2 regions of the Microbulbifer sp. ABF4_107 genome follow, and region 2 is predicted to be linked to the other one. Evidence: predicted binding sites of a transcription regulator. Region 2 holds the regulator's gene; the other holds the start of a gene.
What was found. Region 2 encodes FNR, which switches genes on or off when oxygen is low (the NO sensors DNR and NnrR bind a similar motif). Its sites were predicted from a motif close to TTGATNNNNATCAA; they were not measured.
Positions count from the first base shown of each region.

Region 1: the regulator FNR is predicted to act here: its motif matches at 7,779-7,792, upstream of ACYX4K_RS09850 (DUF3149 domain-containing protein).

Region 1 is NZ_CM149983.1:2,376,847-2,386,620, forward strand. It holds gene ACYX4K_RS09825 (M90 family metallopeptidase) at 1-664, shown strand, start outside; gene ACYX4K_RS09830 (nucleotidyltransferase family protein) at 555-1,220, opposite strand; gene ACYX4K_RS09835 (translocation/assembly module TamB domain-containing protein) at 1,268-5,284, opposite strand; gene ACYX4K_RS09840 (autotransporter assembly complex protein TamA) at 5,287-7,107, opposite strand; gene ACYX4K_RS09845 (hypothetical protein) at 7,178-7,564, opposite strand; gene ACYX4K_RS09850 (DUF3149 domain-containing protein) at 7,910-8,056, shown strand; gene ACYX4K_RS09855 (acetoacetate--CoA ligase) at 8,189-9,774, opposite strand, start outside.
Region 2 is NZ_CM149983.1:2,970,496-2,980,269, reverse strand. It holds gene mmsB (3-hydroxyisobutyrate dehydrogenase) at 110-1,009, shown strand; gene hemN (oxygen-independent coproporphyrinogen III oxidase) at 1,103-2,527, shown strand; gene fnr (fumarate/nitrate reduction transcriptional regulator Fnr) at 2,716-3,477, shown strand; gene ACYX4K_RS12195 (hypothetical protein) at 3,534-3,938, opposite strand; gene ACYX4K_RS12190 (OmpW/AlkL family protein) at 4,281-4,970, shown strand; gene ACYX4K_RS12185 (HugZ family pyridoxamine 5'-phosphate oxidase) at 5,052-5,615, opposite strand; gene hutX (heme utilization cystosolic carrier protein HutX) at 5,630-6,145, opposite strand; gene ACYX4K_RS12175 (TonB-dependent hemoglobin/transferrin/lactoferrin family receptor) at 6,461-8,569, opposite strand; gene ACYX4K_RS12170 (energy transducer TonB) at 8,811-9,521, shown strand; gene ACYX4K_RS12165 (MotA/TolQ/ExbB proton channel family protein) at 9,564-9,774, shown strand, end outside.

The DNA of each region.
Region 1 (9,774 bases), 590 kb from region 2:
CGGCTGTGATGGCCAGGAAATTACCGAGGAAATCCGCATTACCATTGCAGCACATGCCTGCCTGCTGTTGCTGGATCGCCCCAACAACTGCTACCCCGATCTGAAGACAGTTCTGGTGTATCCGGACTCCTATGTCGCGCAGGAAACACACCATCATGGGCATATACAGTCCTCTCATATGAGCGCTCGCGCTGGCGAAGCCCACTACCGCGGCCCGGTGGTATTGTCATGGGGGGATTTACAACGAGGACTGACGGAACCGCAGCAAGGACACAATGTGGCTATCCACGAGTTTGCTCACAAACTGGATGAAGAAGATGGCTATGTGGACGGTCGCCCGCCTTTTGAGAAGAGCGCCGATGGAAAAACCTGGGCACCGGTGATGCGGGAAGCTTTTGCAGAATTGCGTCAGCGGCTGCAAGCCCTACACGGCGAAGCCGAACTGACGGCAGATGGAACCTCCAAGGGCTTTTCAGATAAGCCTTCGGTGCTCGATACTTACGGCGCCCAATCTCCCGCGGAGTTCTTCGCCGTCGCCACCGAGGCGTTTTTTATCATTCCGACAGCAATGGAAGCGGCGCATCCGTCACTGTATCGCGAGATGCAAAAATTTTTCCGAACAGATCCTGCCGCATTGCTGCGTGGAAGTCGTCCGGGCGGTTGATATCGCAATTGATCGCTGGATCAGCGACTTCCACATCGACAACACCGTCGGCAAAGATACGTAAGACCTTTTCCATCCCCGTATTGCGCATGCGTGCGAGTGCAGACAGGTATTTACGGCCAATGGCAATGGGGTATCCGCGAGTGCCTGCACACACCGGCACACAGATACTATCCTCGCAGGAAGCTTCCAGCAGGCGGACGAAAGTATCCGGCTCCACAAACGGCATATCCCCCAGGCAAACAAGTACCGCTTTGGGGTTGGCGCCGGATCGCTGCAGCTGCTCCACGATATGCGCAAGGCTGGCGCCAATTCCAACCGGCCACACGGGCGCATGTAACACCTGAACCGGTAATTTTCTCAGGCCATTGGCTATCACGGGATCGCGGGCGCGCAATACCACCTGTACCGACGCATCCTCAAACGCACCGGCCGCCTCCATGGCTGTTTGTAATGTCCGCAGTAACATGGGTTCGCCGTGAATACTGGCGAGGCGCTTGTCGCTACCGAATCGATGGGAGTAACCGGCGGCTAAAACCGCGACTGAATATTCCATTTTGTTTTCTCTCATCGCATTTTTTGGTGTTCAATTTATATAGCTGCTCAGTAATCCTTCTTCCACTGCAGCTCCACACTTCCGGCACCACTTTCGTTGTTATCCGATGACTTGAAATCCAGGCGCAGGTTCTTGCGCAACTCAATCTGCATCTCCGCGCGCCAGGGGTTCAACGGGTCGGTACTGCGCTGCAACTCCAGGTAGATACGGCTGGTTATGTATTTGCCAAGGCTCAGGGAGTACTGATCCTCACCACTTTCGGTTGCTTCAGACTCGAAGTCGAGGGTATCCAGCCCCACCAGGTCGCGGGTACTGGCAAGCGGGTCGAAACCGGTGCCACCGGTCTGCAGGGTGCGTACCACGCCAACCAAGCGCACCGCCTGAAGGGGCGAAATATCCGTCAGCGATTTCCCGAACAGCAGCTGGGCAAAGATCTCATCTTGCGCCGCTGCGGGGTCTGAGCTGAACTCAATCTTCGGATCGTCGGTCGTCCCGGAGATCTCGGCGGTAATTTCGCCCTCCGCGTAGGTGTGTACCCCCTTTACATAAATTGCCGCGACATTGTTTTCAAACTGCACCTGCCCTTCCTGCAGTTCAAACTTCTTGCCCAGCAGATCAAATTTGCCACGCACAATACTGATAGTACCCGCGACCTGGGGATTGGCCGCAGTCCCGGCGATATCCACTTTACCCTTCAGCTCGGAATCAAGCCCCAGGCCACGTACATAAGACTGCTGGTCCAGCACTACCTGTATGGCCAGGTCGATGTTTTCCATCAGCGGTGGACCACTCGCCTCTTCGGTAGCCCCATCCACTTCGACCTCAATCACGTCAATTTCCGGCACGCTGCTGCCAATAAAGTGCTCCACCTGTATGGCAAGCGGCCGCAAATTGAGTGTGCCCGCCAAGCTCGCGTCTTTTGTGTCACCAGACAACCGCAGGTCGCCACTGATCGCCCCCTTGGCACCCGGCATATTCAGCAAGTGCGCATTGCGGGCCGCCAGCGAAAAATCCAGCGTGGCGGGCTCTGACCCGTTAAAACGCACCGCGCCCTCCAGATTTACGCGCCCGCGGTCCGCATCGCGAGCGCTGGCCTCTACGATACGCCATGCATCCGGCGCAAGCTCCGCCGCGAACATAATTTGGCGCAACCGGGTATTACTCGGACGGTGCTCGTAGTAACCATTGCGTAAATTGATGTTGCCGCGGGCGTTCGGGGCACCGCTGTTACCATCTGCGGACAGGTTGAAATCCAGAGTGCCGCGCATGGTGTGAATTTCCGGGTCGAACAGGGCACCCAGCGCCGCCAGGTCGGCCTCCCCCCTCGCATCGAAATCGATGGGCAGTGGCGGTAACTCCCCCGGGGGCTTATCGCGAAAAAGCTGTTCCAGAATCGGGGCGATCGCGAGACTTGCGCGTGCATCGGCGGCCTGGCGGCTACCGTGGCTGGCTTCCAACTGCATCTGCAGATCTTCCGCCACGGTTCCCCAGGTCAATGACAACACCAGGGGAGACTGGACCAGCGCATCATCCCGCAGCGCCGGCGCGCGGCCGGTTACCCGAAGCTCACCAGCAAGGTCGGGCTCACGGGGGGTACCGGACGCGGTTGCGCGCAGGGAAAGTTCACCATTTTCGGTAATATCCGCGCTCAGCCACTCCTCGAAATCCGCCAGCACAGCCTGCGCCTGCAGCTCCAGATCCAGAGCCTGCTCACTCAGGGTGCCATCGGCGGTCAACTGGTTGCGGCCCGCCCATAGCAGTTTCACCTCTGACAGAGTGATCGCCGCCTGGCCATAGCTCACATCCCCCTGTACATGCCACGGCTCCCCCTGAAATTCTCCCAGGCCGAGAATATTCACACTGGCTTCCGGCGATTTGAACGGGCCGGTGAAGTTGCCGTCGAGACTGAGCTCACCACGAAGGGAAGACGGCAGCTTTACGCCGGCAAGCTCCGCCAGCCCCAATGGGATATTGCGGCCGGCAACACTGCCGTTTGCACGCTGCGCCTTCGGCTCGACAACACCGTTCAGTTCCAGCCAGGCACTACCGCGCTGGCGCGCCTGTTCTGCGTCCTGCGCCAACGCCGCCGCTCCCACAACCCGCTCCCGCGACTGGCCCGGAGTATCCGGCGCAGGCTGATTCAAGGGGTAGTCTTCCTGCGGCTCGACCGTGTCGTCCGGGCGCAGAGACTGCTGCCGCGAATGCGCAGGTTGTCCGGCAGCGGCGTAGCCGCGATACAGATCCAGACGCAACCGGTCGAATGTGATGGCCTCTGTATTGCCTGCAGCACCGCCGCGCAGGCGATACCGGTATTCCCGGTAATCTCCATCCGAGGAGAGCTGTGCGGACATTTTCGGGTTTTCCCAGGGCCCGCTCACCGACACCACGGCATCCAGGTCGACCAGGGTTCCTGGGTCCACCGGCAATCCAAACTGCTCCGCCGGCTGCAGGCCTCGCGCAGCCACATCCAGTTGTGCCTGCAGGGCCTTGGCTTCCACATTGACTTCACCACTACCGCTGGCCCTCAGCCCCTCGCCCTCCAACAGCAGGTCCTGCACCGAAAATTTCTTCGGATTGCCGGTAACATGCCCCTGTACCCGGGCGGCAAATTCCTGATATTGCAGCGCACTCGATAGCTCTACCGCCAATTCGGGGTTGGCCCAGGCTCCTTTTGCAGAAACCTGCAAGCGCTCCACAGTGCCATCCAGTTCCGGGGGAATCTCGACGTCGCGAGTCTCCTCCAGTGCCGCGAGAATACTGCGAATTTTTGCCAGCGGAAGCTGCTCGAGCTTCGCCTTCAGGTCGATTGACTCTCCCTTGATATCCACCAGCCCAGATGCCTCCACTTCCGCGTCAGCCAGTGACAGACGCGCGCCGCGGATTTGGATATCGTCTTTCACGGTTTCCACTTCCGCGGTCAGGTGGACCGGTTGATCCTGGTAGCTTGTGCGCAACTCAACAGAGCCATCGGCATTTGGCAGGGTCAGTGGACCCTTAACCACAAGATCCGCCGATAGCCAACCACCTTTCAAATAGTCCTGAAATGGCTGGGAGATCGCTACTGGCAACCGGTCCACATTAATGCGCAGATCCATGGACTCGCTGCTTACCCGCCCTCGAACCGTGTGGCGGGTATCGTCGACGGTCAGGCTGAGATCTTCGGTGGAAACAGACCACGGCGACAGCACCAGGTCGCTTTTGCCACTCAACCCAAAGCGGTGACGCACCAATGGTACAGAGAAGCGCTCAATGGTCACCTCCAGCCGGCTTTCTCCGCTCAGGCGCAGCAGGAATTTGCCGTTGGCATCCAGCCCGTTTCCCTCCGGCAGCTGCAAGGTGCGACCGAGAAAGCCGCCAGCCAGTTCGTCCGCTGACAGAGTGAGCTGATACAGCTCTTTCGACTGCATCTGCCCATCGAGACGCACGTGGAGCTTATGGCCTTCGTGTTCGGCAATATCCAGCATCAGCTCTGACGGCTTGCCCGGCCACTGGTAGCTGCCGCGCCCATTCACCGCCACAACGGGAAAGTCTTTCAGATTACTATCGATCAGAGTCAGACGGTCGACGGCAAGTCGCTCCAGCCAGAGTGCCGGCATGGTCGGGTCGTCCACCTCTTCCGCAGCGTCCTCAACCTCCTCTTCACTGACGTGGTCCTGCAGGTATTCACCCAGCACCAGATTGTCGAACAGGAGCGACCGCGCGCTGACTTCTGGAATATGGATTTGATTGCGCAGCAGCGGGCGCAACGCGATGTGTACAGTGATATTTTGCGCTTCCAACATGGTGCGCTCTTTGTAGCGCACCTGCAGCAGCTCAAAGCTCCACTTGCCCCATTGCGGGCTTCGCAGACCTTGCTCACGGATTTCCAGATCCGGTAAAAAGTGACGTGCCACCGAAAGCCCACCACGGGTAAGCAGTTCGCGACCGCTTTCTGAGCCGAGCAAAAAGAGGCTGAGAATCAGCGGTACCAGTAACATGGCCGCAAACAAGGTCAGACGCGGCCGGTTCGACCAGAATCTGCGCCGGGGAGAACGGGCGGTTTTGGCAGGGCGGGAATCCGTCATGTTCAGAACGCCTGCCCCAAACTGACGTAGATCTGATAAGCGCTATCGTCCAGGTCTTCCCGGCGATCCAGTGGAAAGGCGATGTCAAAACGCAGCGGTGCAAAAGACGTCATATAGCGAACGCCGATACCAACCCCCCAATAGAGGTCGTCAAAACTGGGCTGCGGGTCGGCGTAGGCATTACCCCCATCCACAAACAACACGCCGCCCCAGGTTTCGGTAAACCGGAAGCGGCCTTCCACGGAAATTTCACTGAGGCCGCGGCCGCCGATGGGGTCAGACAGCGTGGGCGGCTCACCGGGAACGGTTGACGGAATCAGTCGGCGCGGCCCCAGGGCCTGATAAGCGTATCCGCGCACTGAACCACCGCCGCCGGAATAGAAGCGTTCATCCGCAGGAATATCCAGGTTATCGATTCCACTGATCACACCGGCCTTGATACGCACCGCCAGTGTGGGATCAAAGCGGATATCATCGCCGGTAAGATACCCAGTGCCGACCAGGGTGTTTTTTACGAAACGTGTACTGCTTCCCTTGAGGTCAAAGTAGGGACTGACCTCCAGAGCCACGGTGGCACCGCGACGTGCATCCAGCAGGTTGTCGGTGGTGTCGATCTTGACCCCCAGGGGGAACGAAAGCAGGTTGTAATTTTCGCTCTCTTCGCCCTCTTCCTGCACCTTACTGAACTTCAGCTCGCTGCCCACACTGAAGGTTCGGTGTTTGGTGTGCCGGCGGGAAATCGTTCCGCCGATGGTGACGGCTTCTGCCTGATAGGACTCCCGATCTTCATTGGAGGCCTCAGCGGTCGCCGCCAGGTCCTGGTCATCGCGGAAAAAGCGCGGCACCAGCAGCTCTCCCTTGAGGGACTGCGTGATTTCGCTGACTCGGGTCTCGACTTCAATCTTTTCCCCGCGCCCGAGAATATTGCGGTGCTCCCAGCCTGCAGACACGCCGGCTCCCTCATCGGAGGCGTACCCCACCCCCAGGCGAATGGTGCGATGTTTTCGCTCGATCACCAGAAAGGTGACATCAACCACTCCGTCGTGAGGCTCGGATACCTCGTCATTGGCACCGGCAATAAGGTTCGTGCGCAGCAAACGCAATTTGGCAGCGTCGAGTTTGGCTCGATTAAAGCAGTCACCGGGGGAGAGTTTCAGCCGCTTGCGCAGGTAGTCTTCATTGACACTGGTGGCACCGGCGATACTCAACTCGCCAATGTGCACTTCCGGACTCGGCGCTACCCGGTACACAAGCCGCGCCGTGTGCTCGCTGTGGATAACCGTCGCCTTGTAGTCCACATCGACATTCAACAGGCAGGCATTCTCAGCCAGGTAGGATTCGATCTTTTTGACCCCCTCGGCAACCTTGACCGCTTCCAGGGGATCCCCCACTTGCAGGCCGACACCGGGAAAACCTGCCTGCAGTCGCGCAGGCATATCAATCTCGAGGGATTTGATGCGGAACTGCCGCCCCGGCACCACGCGATACAGAATCTCCCCACCGGTGACCGACTGGCGCACCCGGCCATCGTAGTAGCCGCGCGAGCGCAGCAGTTTTTCAAGGGTGCCACGCTCATAGCGCGCGACGTCATGAGGGTCCTCATAGGACTTGAGTACACTGCTGGACTTGCGCTGTTCATTCAACTGATCTTTCAGCCAATCCTGCAGCTCGCTGTTTTCGAGCACGCGCACTTTGAACTTGGGCAAACTGTCGAAAAACGGAAGCGCAACACCGGGCTGCGGCAAGAGCAGCAGCGCCGATATCAGAATTCCGATAGCAATATGTATGAAATCCGCTCCACGAGCGGGCAAAGAATCGCGCAAGACAAAAATCCGTTTGCCAACCATCCCTACTGCGACGCCGGGAGACCCAAAAAGTTGCTTCTACCCAGGCTTATTGACCGCTTCGTGCAGGCCTGTCGGCAGGTTCCAGCAGCGGGTTGCAGTTTTTAATCACTACACGCCCCTCCAGCAGGTTGCCCTTGGAGTATTCAGAGAAGATGCATTGATTGGATTTTGGGTCGTAGTTTTCCACCCAAAGGTTGTCGTCTTTCCAGGTGGACCCCAGGTGACGCTGACCGTCAGGCACACTGATGTACATCACGCCACCGAAGCGCTTTACAAATACTTGCTCAAAATGGAAGTAGTAGGCCAGCCAACCAGCGAGAAAAATAATTGCGGCAACGATCGCCCCTTTCCCCAGACTGCCAAATCGGCTGCCGGCAAACAGGCTGAGCACCACGAGGGCGATAACAGCGGCCCAGTACAAGTAGGTAATCATGCGGATCTTCCGTGAATTTATTCGGTTTATACAGGTGGAATCACTACCCCACAGGGTAGCGCAGTTTGGCGGATAGGACATGCCAAGGGCAAGGGGAAACCGGGGTCCCGGGCCACAGAAGTCACTGCTAACCTCACCTGCCGCGCAGCTGAACACTGCGCCAACAGATAGCAAGAGTGGGGGTACCCCCGGGAGGGCTGAATCGGCCGCTCAGTTGATCCAGATCAAGTGCGGCACAGCACCACACCCTAGACTGGAGCCAGTTGAGAGGACTACAGCGCAACACCCCGTTAGAGCATGCAGTCCACGTTTATACCACTTCCTCTATCGCTCAGGAGTACGAAAATGGACGCAATGATTGATCTCTTCACCAGCTTTTCTGGCCTGCTGAGCTTGGGAATCATTGGATTTGTTTGCCTGATGGGCGGATATATCACCCGGATGGCGCTACGCAAAATGAATGAAGAATTGGCTCAGCCGGCAGCCAACTGATACAGAGGCTCTCCCCGGTGCGTATTTTTTGCACGGGATCGATCCATCTACCCCGACTGTTCGCCGGGCAAGTTCGCACTTGGCCCGGCCTTTTTCATCACCGCCCGTCCTGATATCGCCTTTAAGAGGAGATTACTCTCCGGCGAGCTCTGACAAATTCTCAAACAGCTTCAATGCTTCCGGATTCGCCAACGCCTCCTGATTTTTCACCGGTTTGCCATGCACGACATTCCGCACGGCAAGCTCCACAATCTTGCCACTGATGGTACGAGGGATATCCGCCACCTGGATTACTTTCGCCGGCACATGGCGCGGGGTGGTATTGGCGCGAATGGTGGTGCGGATTTTCTGGATGAGGTCGTCGCCCAGGGTCAGCCCTTCCCGCAGCACCACAAACAGCACTACACGCACATCATCGCGCCACTCCTGGCCGATACAGATGCTGTCCAGCACCTCTTCGACTTTTTCCACCTGCCGGTAGATTTCTGCGGTGCCAATGCGCACGCCACCCGGGTTCAACACCGCGTCGGAGCGGCCGTAAATGATCACGCCACCGTGCTCGGTAATTTCCGCATAGTCGCCGTGGGCCCAGACGCCGGGCCAGTTTTCGAAATAGGCGCTGTGATACTTGCTGCCGTCCTCATCATTCCAGAAGCCGATGGGCATACAGGGGAAAGACGTGGCGCACACCAGTTCACCCTTCTCCTGCTCCACCGGCTTGCCATCGTCGCTCCACACCTGCACCGCCATACCCAGACCGCGGCATTGCAGCTCACCGGGATACACCGGCAGGGTCGGGTTGCCCAGGGCAAAGCAGGAGACAATGTCGGTGCCACCAGAGATGGAGCTCAGGCATAGATCCGCCTTGATGTCCCGATACACGTAACGGAACCCCTCGTGGGCGAGCGGCGAACCGGTGGAGAGTACCGCGCGCAGGCGCTCCAGCTTGTGGCTCTCGCGCGGCTTGCAGCCGGCCTTTTCCAGCGCGGCGATGTACTTGGCACTGGTACCGAATACGCTAATGCTTTCCTCGTCCGCCATATCCCACAGGCACTGCGCTGCCGGGTAGAACGGCGAGCCATCGTAGAGCACCAAGGTAGCGCCGCAGGCGAGCCCGCTTACCAGCCAGTTCCACATCATCCAGCCGCAGGTGGTGAAGTAAAACAGGGTGTCGTCGCGGGAGATATCCGTGTGCAGGCGGTGTTCCTTAATGTGCTGCAGCAAGGTGCCGCCCACGCCGTGCACGATGCACTTGGGCACGCCGGTGGTGCCGGAGGAGTACATGATGTACAGCGGGTGATTGAATTCGGTTTGCTCAAACGTCAGTGGGCGCGCGGGCGCAGTTCCCACAAAAGCGCCGAGGCTTACGGCGCGATCCAGGCCGTCGATATCCGATTCGGTCTGCTCCGATGAGCGCGCCACTGGCACCACCACCAGCTGCTGGATCGAATCGATCTGATCGACGATCTGCTCCAGACGCGGCAGGGAGTCGATAGTTTTGCCGTTGTAGAAGTAGCCTTCACAGGCGAACAAGACTTTCGGCGCGACCTGGCCGAAACGATCTAGAACGCCATTGATACCGAAGTCCGGGGAACAGGAGGTCCAGATGGCGCCGAGGCTGGTGGTGGCGAGCATGGCCACCACAGTGTCGATGATATTGGGCATAAAACCCGCTACCCGGTCGCCCTTCTCCACTCCGGCATTGGCGAGCGCTGCGG
Region 2 (9,774 bases):
CGGAGCCCATCCCCCGTGATAAAAATTGAGTAGTATGGTGTCGGCTCCCCTGGTCTGGATCGCTGATCATTGGACGGGGAGCGAACAATAAATATAAAAGGATGATTTGATGGAGAAGGTCGCATTTATTGGTCTCGGCAATATGGGTGGTCCCATGGCCGCGAACCTGGTGAAGCAAGGCTTCACGGTTACCGCGTTTGACCTGTCGGCGCCGATGCTGGAAAACGCCGTGGCCAGTGGTTGCCACAAGGCGGACAGTGCGCTTGCCGCCACTGAGGGCGCCAATACGGTGGTTTCCATGTTGCCCAGTGGAGAAGCGGTGCGGACTTTGTACCTCGGTGTGCACGGTCTGTTGCAGGCAATGGATACAGATACCCTGTTGATCGATTGTTCCACCATTGCCGCCAACGATGCCCGGCAGCTCGTTGCCGCCGCTGGAGAGCGCGGGATTGCCGCACTGGATGCACCGGTATCCGGTGGCACCGCCGCCGCTTCAGCGGGAACACTGTCTTTTATGTGCGGTGGTGAGGAAAGCGCCATCGCTCGGGCGCGCCCGGTGCTGGAGGCCATGGGCAAAAATATTTTTCATGCGGGGCCTGCGGGAAGCGGACAGGTAGCGAAAATCTGCAACAACATGTTGCTGGCGATTCATATGATTGGTACCGCCGAAGCACTGCAGCTGGGAGTGGATAATGGCCTGGATCCGTCGGTGCTGTCGGAAATCATGGCTGCGAGCTCCGGCGGCAACTGGTCGCTGGAAAAGTACAATCCCTACCCGGGGGTGATGGAAACTGCTCCCGCTTCGAGGGAGTATCAGGGGGGCTTTTCCGTGGCATTGATGCTGAAAGATCTGGGACTGGCCATGGATACCGCGGCAGGCAGTGCCTCATCGACTCCCCTCGGCGCGCTGGCGAAAAACCTGTATCAGCTGCACGGAGGTGACCCGATTAATCGGGTGCTGGATTTCTCGTCTATCCAGAATCTGTTTCGCCGCCCGGCAGGTGACTGACGGGTTATCAATCGCTCCCCACTTGATCTGGATCAAGTGGGGAGCACCTGCATTTTCGTAGCCTCCGGGTCCCGGTAACAGGAGGCATGCCAGATGGACCCCGCAGTATCTCTTTCCCCCGCGCGAGCGTCTGCGCTTTCTCCGGATAGTCTGTCACTGGCGTTGCTGCAGCGTTACGCTGGCCCCTGCCCGCGCTATACCTCATACCCGACCGCCGATCGCTTCGCACCGCTGGACGGCGAAACTGGCGATGCCAGCGGCCGTAAACCCTGGACATCCCTGGGCGACGCCGGCTCTCTCTCCCTGTACGTCCACATCCCCTTCTGCCAGTCCCTTTGCTATTTCTGCGCCTGTAACAAGGTCATTACCCGCAAGTACGACGGAGCGGCTGATTACCTGGAAACGCTGTTGCGGGAGGCCCGCTGGTACCGGGGGCTATCGAGGGCGCCGGTTACCCAGTTGCACCTGGGGGGTGGTACACCGACCTTCCTGAATGACAGTGACCTCGAGCGTCTGATCAACGGCCTCCGGGAGCACTTTTCCCTCCAGTCCGGCGAAGAGGTGGAGTACAGCATCGAGGCAGACCCGCGCACCCTGGCCCCCGGTACCCTCAAAACCCTGCGCCGGCTCGGGTTTAATCGACTGAGCCTCGGGGTGCAGGATTTCGATCCTGGTGTGCAGCGGGCCATCAATCGTATCTGCAGTGCGGGCGAGGTAGCGGCATTGACTGACGACGCGCGCGCGCAAGGGTTCGGTTCTATTGCTTACGATCTGATTTACGGATTACCGGGGCAAACCGTCGATAGCCTGCAGCGCACTGTTGAGCAGGTGCTGGCACTGGCTCCCGACCGCATCGCGCTCTATCACTATGCCCACCTCCCGGAGCGCTTCAGGGCCCAGCGCCTGATCAACGCCAACCTGATGCCCGCGCCAGTGGATAAAATGGCCATGCAACTGGCTGCGACCCGGCAGCTCACTGGCGCCGGGTACCAGTTCCTGGGGATGGACCATTTCGCACGCCCCGGTGATGCCATGGCGAAAGCGGCAATGGAGGGCCGGCTGGCGCGAAACTTCCAGGGGTACACGTTGATGCCCGCAGAGGCGTTGGTTGGCCTGGGGGCCTCAGCCATCAGCTATAGCCGGGATGGTTACTGGCAAAATGCGCACGCACTCAAGGCGTACGCCGGAGCAGTTGCGGACCGGGGGCAGGCCATTGTGCGCGGTTGGTACATGAGTGAAGACGACCGCTTGCGGCAGTGGCTGATTATGGAATTGATGTGCCAGCTGGGGGTGGACAAGCGCGAAGTAGAGGCCCGTGCCGGTGCGCCCTTCGAGGATTTCTTCGACGCGGAGTTGAAACGATTGCAGCCCATGTTCGACGATGACCTGGTTCGCCTTGATCAACGTGAATTTTACGTTACCGAGCAGGGGCGCTGGTTCTTGCGCAATCTGGCTGCGGCATTCGATACCCACCTGCACCGGGCGGTGGAGAACGGGCCCTATTCAAGGGTGCTTTAATACCTGCGCTTTAACGACAGTGCTTTAACAAAAGCGCTGCCCTCGATTCAGGGCGTGAACCTTGTGAAAAACCCAGGCAGGGTGTTAAGGCGATTTGTAGAGAATACAATGTGACTACAGAAATTGGTGCAATGGCCAGTAACAGACGGGCGGCAACAGTGGTTACCGCGAGAGGGAGAGTGATCGGTTTGAGCGCACGCAACACATCACCAGCGGCAAAGTCGCAGGCCGTCAGCTGTGGCAACTGTTCGGTCAGGGCTCTGTGTCTGCCGGCAGGTCTCTCGGCGGAGGATATCGAGCGTCTGGAGCAGATCACCCGCAAGAAAACCGTGATCAAGGCCGGGGAGCAGTTATTTCGTGCCGGCGACAAGTTCAACAGCCTTTATGCCATCCGGTCCGGTAGCTTCAAGTCGGTCGTGCTTGCCGCAGATGGCGATGCCCAGGTCACCCACTTTGCATTGCCCGGCGAGCTGCTCGGTCTGGATGCGTACAGCGGTCAGTCCCATCCCAGTTTTGCCGAGGCGCTGGAAGACAGCAGCGTGTGTGAGCTGCCCTTCGCTCAGCTGGAGACACTCGCGCAACAGGTTCCCGGCTTGCAAAAGCAGATCTTCAATCTCTTTTCGGAAGAGCTGCGTCAGGAAAAAGACATGGTCATGCTGCTCGGCAAGCGATCTGCTGATGCGCGCCTGGCAGCGCTGTTGATCAATATTTCCGAGCGCTATGCCCGCCGCGGTTACTCGGCCGTGGATTTCAACCTCACCATGCAGCGCATGGATATCGCCAACTATCTCGGACTCACTGCGGAAACCGTAAGCCGGTTAATTTCCCGCTTCCAGAAGCAGGATCTGATCAGGGTGAAGGGAAGGGCGGTAAGCCTGCTGGATAAACGCGGACTCGCCGCCCTGGCGGGAACCAGCTGCGACGAGACTCGATTAAAGGCGCAAGGCTGAAGGCGTGAGCCCTGCGCAGCGGGAAAATACTTCGAGGGAGAAATAGGTCCAGCGAATTAGAAGTAGTAGTCTTCCAGCTCGATTTCTTCCCAGTCATACACCAGGTGAGCGCCGTCTGCAGTGACCAGGCTAACCTTGTCGGCCTCCAGGCAATCGGACCAGTCAACCTTGTTCAGGTCGACCATCTCCGCACCACCGTGCACCTTCACCAGTGAGTCTTCCCACGCCTGATGGCAGTAATTGGGAATTTCCCCCTGCACGATCAGTTCCCTGCCTAGATACCTTTCGTAATCCAGTTGAGGAACGGAATTCAAATGGTAGCGATCTTCAGCACCCACCAGGTAAAACTTGCCGTCTTCCTCTACCAGCATTCCGGTGGCGGTGAGGGACTGTGGAGCCTGATTGAGCGCGCATCCCGCGAGGAATACGAGCGGAAGCAGAAAGCCTTTTCGAGAAGTCATATTTATTACTCTTTAGTTACTTGTTACTAAAAAGTAACAAATGACGATTGCAGTAGCGTTGCAGTTTTGTTGCGTTGTATCAACCTTTTGGTGTCGTTTTAAAAGCAAATTGTTGGTGTGGCGATTCCGCAACAACTGGTGAAACCACTTGCACCTTCAATAGTTTGGGCCGAGAAAATTGCGCGGGAGTAACAGCGGTAGTTCAAAAACTGAGCGAAAATAGTTATTGCGGCATGACTGGCTGGTCTATATTCTGGTTGAGTCTCAAGGTGTACCAGCGTATCCCCTGGGATATCCCTGCTGGTGAGGCATTCGACACCGATCAAGGATATGGAGATAACTATGAAAAAAATGGCTCTTGGATCCCTTCTCGCTTCACTGCTTTCCGCGCCGGCACTCGCGTATGAACCCGGAGAATTCATTTTGCGGAGTGGTGCAATTACGGTGAGCCCCGATGTAAATTCCAGTGCGCTTGCGCTGGGCGATGTGACACTCGAGGGCACTGCTGCAAACGTGAATAATGGCTCGGCTCTGAGTCTTATTGGCACTTACATGCTAAACCAGAGCTGGGGGGTCGAGGTGATAGCGGCGACGCCGTTCAGTCATGATCTGGAAGTTTCCGGGCTTGGTGAGACATTTGACCTGGGCGAGACGAAACACCTTCCTCCCACCGTTATGCTGCAATATTTTCCGCTTGCTTCTTCGTCCAGTGTGCAGCCCTATGTAGGGGTTGGATTCAATTACACCGTTTTTTTTGAAGAGAAAATCAGTGGCACCGCCAATGATATCTTCGCAACCCTGGGTGCAACCGATTCTGCGGATCTCAAGCTGAAGAATTCATCAGGCATTGCTGCGGAAGCCGGTGTCGACTTTGCTTTCGGTGCTGACAAGCGCTGGTTATTTAACGTAGCTGTGTGGTGGATGGATATCGACACCAAGGCGACGGTGGACATTCCTGGAGTGGGTGCGGTGACGGCGGATGTGGAGCTTGATCCGCTGGTGTATGCCGCTGGACTGGGCTATCGATTCTAAAAGCACTTTTTAGGTGCTCGGGCCCGCAGTGCAGGAGGTGCTGCACTGCGGGCCTCGGAGCGGAAATGGCGGCACCTGGGGTTACGCGGCGTCGCTGTTCTTTTCCTTGTGACCATCCTTCAAATGCAGGGCAACCTGCTTTTCCAGACCTTCCAGTGCGTACGCCTGGCCGAAGCCTTTCACGTAGCGGCCGGCACTCGGTTTCAGTTCGAACAGATGGAAATCTTCCAGGACTTTCAGGTGATCCATTACCGGGCCAAACTTTTCGCGTAGTTGCTCGATACGTTCCAACCACAGATCCTCACCGCGGCCGATAATACTGGCTACCACATTGAAGGTGACACGCAGGCGGGCGAAGGCCTGTTTGGTGTCCGCTTCGTCGGCATTGAATATCACCGAAGCCTTGCTGTTGGCCTTGAGATTGGCGCAGTGCTCGGACAGGTCGGAGATGTACAGGTAGAAATTGCCATCGGCGGCGAGGAAGGGCGCGGTACTGGCGTGGGGCTGGCCGTCTTCGGCGAGGCTGGCAAGGTTCAGCAGTTTGCGGGTGGCAATAAAGTCGCGAACTTCGGCCACCAGGTCGGCGCCGTCGTTGGTTTGGGGGTTGGTTTTCTGCGCTGCTTGTTGTTCGTTCTGATCGGTCATTTCCGAATCTCCCCTCAGGAATGTGCAGCACTGGCGCCTGCCAGCTGCTGTTTTAATTGTTTGAATCGCTCGACCTGTTCCGGGATCAATTTACGCTCGGCGTCCCGGCCCAGGAATACCTTGAATACACAGTTGCCGCTGGGGGCGAGAAAGACCATGGAGTGGCTTTCGGACCCGCGGTGGGGTTTGCTGACAAAGGCGACTTCGACCAGCCCTTCGACCAGCAGGTGGCCGTGGAAGGGGTTTTTGTGGTGCATAAAGTTGTAGTAGCCGTGGGCAATGCTGCCTTTGGGAAACTCGCCTTTAAATTCAAACACGGAGCCTTCGTTCTGGACGATGGCGGTGACTTTGCCCCAGGTGGGCAGTTCTTCGATCAGTTGCCAGACGGCGTCGCTGCCGGCGAGGGATGCCATTTCGGTCGGCAGGTTGGCAATAATCTCGCGCACGCTGGTATCAAGCTGTTTCGCCATCTGTTCCAGGGTAAAGCCAGATTCACTGGCAAGCAGTTCCTGTACTTTGTCTTGTATCACTTTTTGTTGCCCCTGTTTTTGCATAAGCAATACCAAAAACTCTCTGTATCAATTCATTTCCACATAATCAGCCGAAGCAGTGGTGGCCATTGCGCAAACGATTGCCGATGAGGTTGTTTGCGCGGTGGCCACCACTGATTCGGCGGGCTACGGAGCTATGACCGGCTCCGTGGGCCACGGTCTTCGGCGTTTTGGGCTCCGCGAGCCGCGGCCTCCGGGGTACTTACCTGTCAAACAACCTAGCGGCAATCGTTTGCCAAGTAAGTACCCCGGAGGCCGCTCGTTTGTGGTGGATTTCGATTTTGACTGTTTCGATCAGAAACGGTAGCTGGCAGACAGTTTAATGTTGCGGCCCGGCATATACAGTTCCTGGAAGGCTACTCGGTACTCTTCGTCCGTCAGGTTATCCAGGGCCAGGCCCAGCTTGATGCCGTTCAGGCTGCCAGCGGCAGGCTCCCAGGTTACGTAGGCATCGGCCAGGGTGTAGCTGTTGTACTCGTTGGTCACTTCTTCCGGCAGTTGGTCCTGGGCAGAAACTACAGAGGTGCGCAGGCCTGCTTTCAGGTCGCGCTGCAGGAAGTAGTGGCCTACATCCAGCACGAACTTGTCCGCGGGGATGTTGCTCAAATAGCTGTCGTCGGACAGGTCTTTACCTTCGGTCTGGCCGTAGCTTACGCCCACCGCCAGGTCGTTCACCAGATAGTTAGTGCTCAGCTCAAACCCCTCCAGTTCCGCTTCGTCCACGTTCAGATACGTCGTGTTCATCGGGAAGCCGAAAACCGGGTGCGGGTTGATCACTACCTGCTCGATAAAGTTGTCCACTTTATTGCGGAACACAGATGCACTGGCGGTCAGCTGGTCGTTTTCGGTGGCGAGGCCGCTGAAGGCGAAGTCGGCGCGCAGCTCGGTGTTGGCGGCTTCTTCAGACTCCAGGTCCGGATTGGGGATAAACGTGTTGGCGAGAAAGCCCATACCCATGAAGCTGAAGTCGCCGTAGGCGTAGTGAGTACCCTGGGTGTACATCTCCTCCACGCCCGGTGCGCGGAAAGCTTTGGCGTAGCTGGCGCTCAGGCTCAGCCAGTCGGTGGCTTTGACGGAGGCGGCGATGGATGGGGACGCGGCGGTGTCTTCGCGCGCGGATTCGCTCAGCTGCTGGCTTTCCGCTTCGAAGCGGTCGTAGCGCACGCCCGGGGTCAGGGTGAATACGTCGCCGAAGGTGAAGGCTGCCTGGGCGTAGAGGCCGAGGACGTCGGTGTCGGCATTCAGGTTTTCGGGGCGGTTGTCGCCGTCGCGTACCGTGGTGACGTCATCCTGGTACCAGTCGAGGCCGTATACCCACTGGGCGCCGAAACCTTCGGTGGCCCAGTTGGTGGAATTGGTCAACGCGAGGCCGGTGGTGGTGACTTCGGTGTTGTCTTTCTGGCCCAAAGTACCCAGGGAAGAGTCACCCTGCGTGGGGCGGAATTCGTCGAACTGGGTGTCGTTGCGGTAAACCGTGAACTTGGAGGTGTGTTTGCCTTCCAGTGCCTGTATCCAGTAATTCGCAGTGACGTTCTGATCTGTAATGTCGCGTTCTACCAGCGGGGAGCTGGTGCCGACGTTGGCGTTGGGGTTGGACGGCACGCCTTCTTCGCGATTGTTGTGGCGGAAGGACAGGTCGATGCGCTGGTTGTCGCTGATCTTGAAACCGCCGCGGGCGAGCAGGGCGGTGTTTTCGCTGGCGCTGTTTTCCAGCTCTTCGCCACCGCCGATTTCTACATTGTCATGCTCGGATACGGAGCCATTTACCAGATAATCGAAGTCACCGGCCAGGCCGTAGACGGCGGCGGTGGTTTCAGTAGCGTCACCGTTGCTGCCCAGTTCCTGTTTCAGGTAGCCGCCCAGAGTGTCGCCGCTTTTCAGCAGGTCCGCAGAGCTTTTAGTGGACATGGCCACCACACCGCCGATAGCGCCGGAGCCCCACAAGCTGGAGGCGGGGCCTTTCTTCACTTCTACCTGTTTCAGCAGTTCCGGATCCAGCTGGTAGGTGCCGCGGTGGCCGGAATTGAAGTTCTGGCGGGCACCGTCGATGGTTTGCAGTACACGCACGCCGGACAGGCCGCGGATATTCGGAGCCTGGTTGGAGTAGCGAGGGCCGCCGACCACTTCGATATTGGGCTCGTATTTCAGGGCCTGGGCAATGGATTCCGGTTGCTGCTCTTCCAGCTGCACGCGCTCAACCACAACGGTGGCTGCATCCTTCTCTTTAGCGGCCGGGTTGCGGTCCGCAGCGACAACGACTTCACCGAACTGAATTACTGGCTGCTCGACCGATTCGGAATCTGTCGATTGAGCCACAGCGCTGCTGGCACCGAGTGCCAGTACTGCGGCTGCGAGAGGATGGAGTTTCAGCGTTTTTAATTGAAAAGCTATGAACTGGCCCATGACGGTGCTCCCTTTTTACGTTCCCAAGTGGATGTCCGTGTCGCCGGCCATTGTTATCACTGCCGGTTGGTACGGTTGCGCCGAATCATAGTCGCAGTTAAACGTTATGTAAATGCAAACTATTATCGTTTGATCTTAAATCTGCAAGTTGGTACCCTTCGCTGCGTTAGATGGTCAACTGGGGCACTTCCATCAGCGGGGAAGTGAAGCGCAAATTGGAACGGAACAGTGAGGCAATAGCGTGAAGTGGCGCATGGCCGTGATGGTGGTCCTCTCCTTTGCGTTGCACGGCTGGCTGCTGTGGGCGGCGCCCGTACGGGAAGTGCAGGCACCTTCGGGCGTAGTGGCATTGAAGCTGGGGCAGGTAAAGCTGGCCTCAGCCGCACCGGTCTCCCCGCCGCCGGCGGAACAGCCTGCGCCCGTCGAGCCGCCGGTTGAGTCTGTGAAAAAGGCGGAGCCCCAGCCGGTCCAGAAAAAGCCGGTCGAGAAGAAGCCCGCAAAACCCGTTGAAAAGAAACCTACTGAGAAAACGTCGGTAGAGAAGAAACCCTCTGCCGAAAAAGCGCCGGAAGCACCCGAGCCGGTACCGGTGCAGGAGGCGGTTGCAGAAGCTGATGTGAGCCAGCAATCCAGCGCGCCGACACCGGCAAAACAGCAGAGTGTCAGCGAAGTGCCGGTACTGGTGGAGCGCCCGGCATTTGCCAGCCCGCCCGGTGCGCCGGTCTATCCAGAGCTTGCGCGGCAGCGGCGACAGCAGGGCACCGTGGTGGTGGAAGTTCAGCTGGATCATAACGGCACACAAGTTGTGCGGCGCCTGCTGCAGTCTTCCGGTGTCGACAGCCTGGATGAAGCCGCACTGAACGCGGTGGAGGGCTGGCAGTTTTTACCCTACCGGGAAAACGGCCAGGCGCGACTGTCCCGGGTACGGTTGCCGATCCGGTTTGCCTTGTAAGTTTTTGCCTGGAGCAGGCTGCAGTATTAAAACGAGAGCGTTATGTTCGAACATCAAACCTGGTCTGAATTTTTCGCACAGCTCGGTCCCATGGGCTGGCCGCTGCTGGTGGTTTCCGCCCTCGCGCTGGCACTGCTGGGCGAGCGCCTGTGGTTCCTGCTGACCACCGGCCACCGGGGAATCAGTGGTTCCTTCAGGCGTTTGCAATGCACCGGCGAGGCCGAGCTGGACCAGCTCGGAGCCCTGTGTGAAC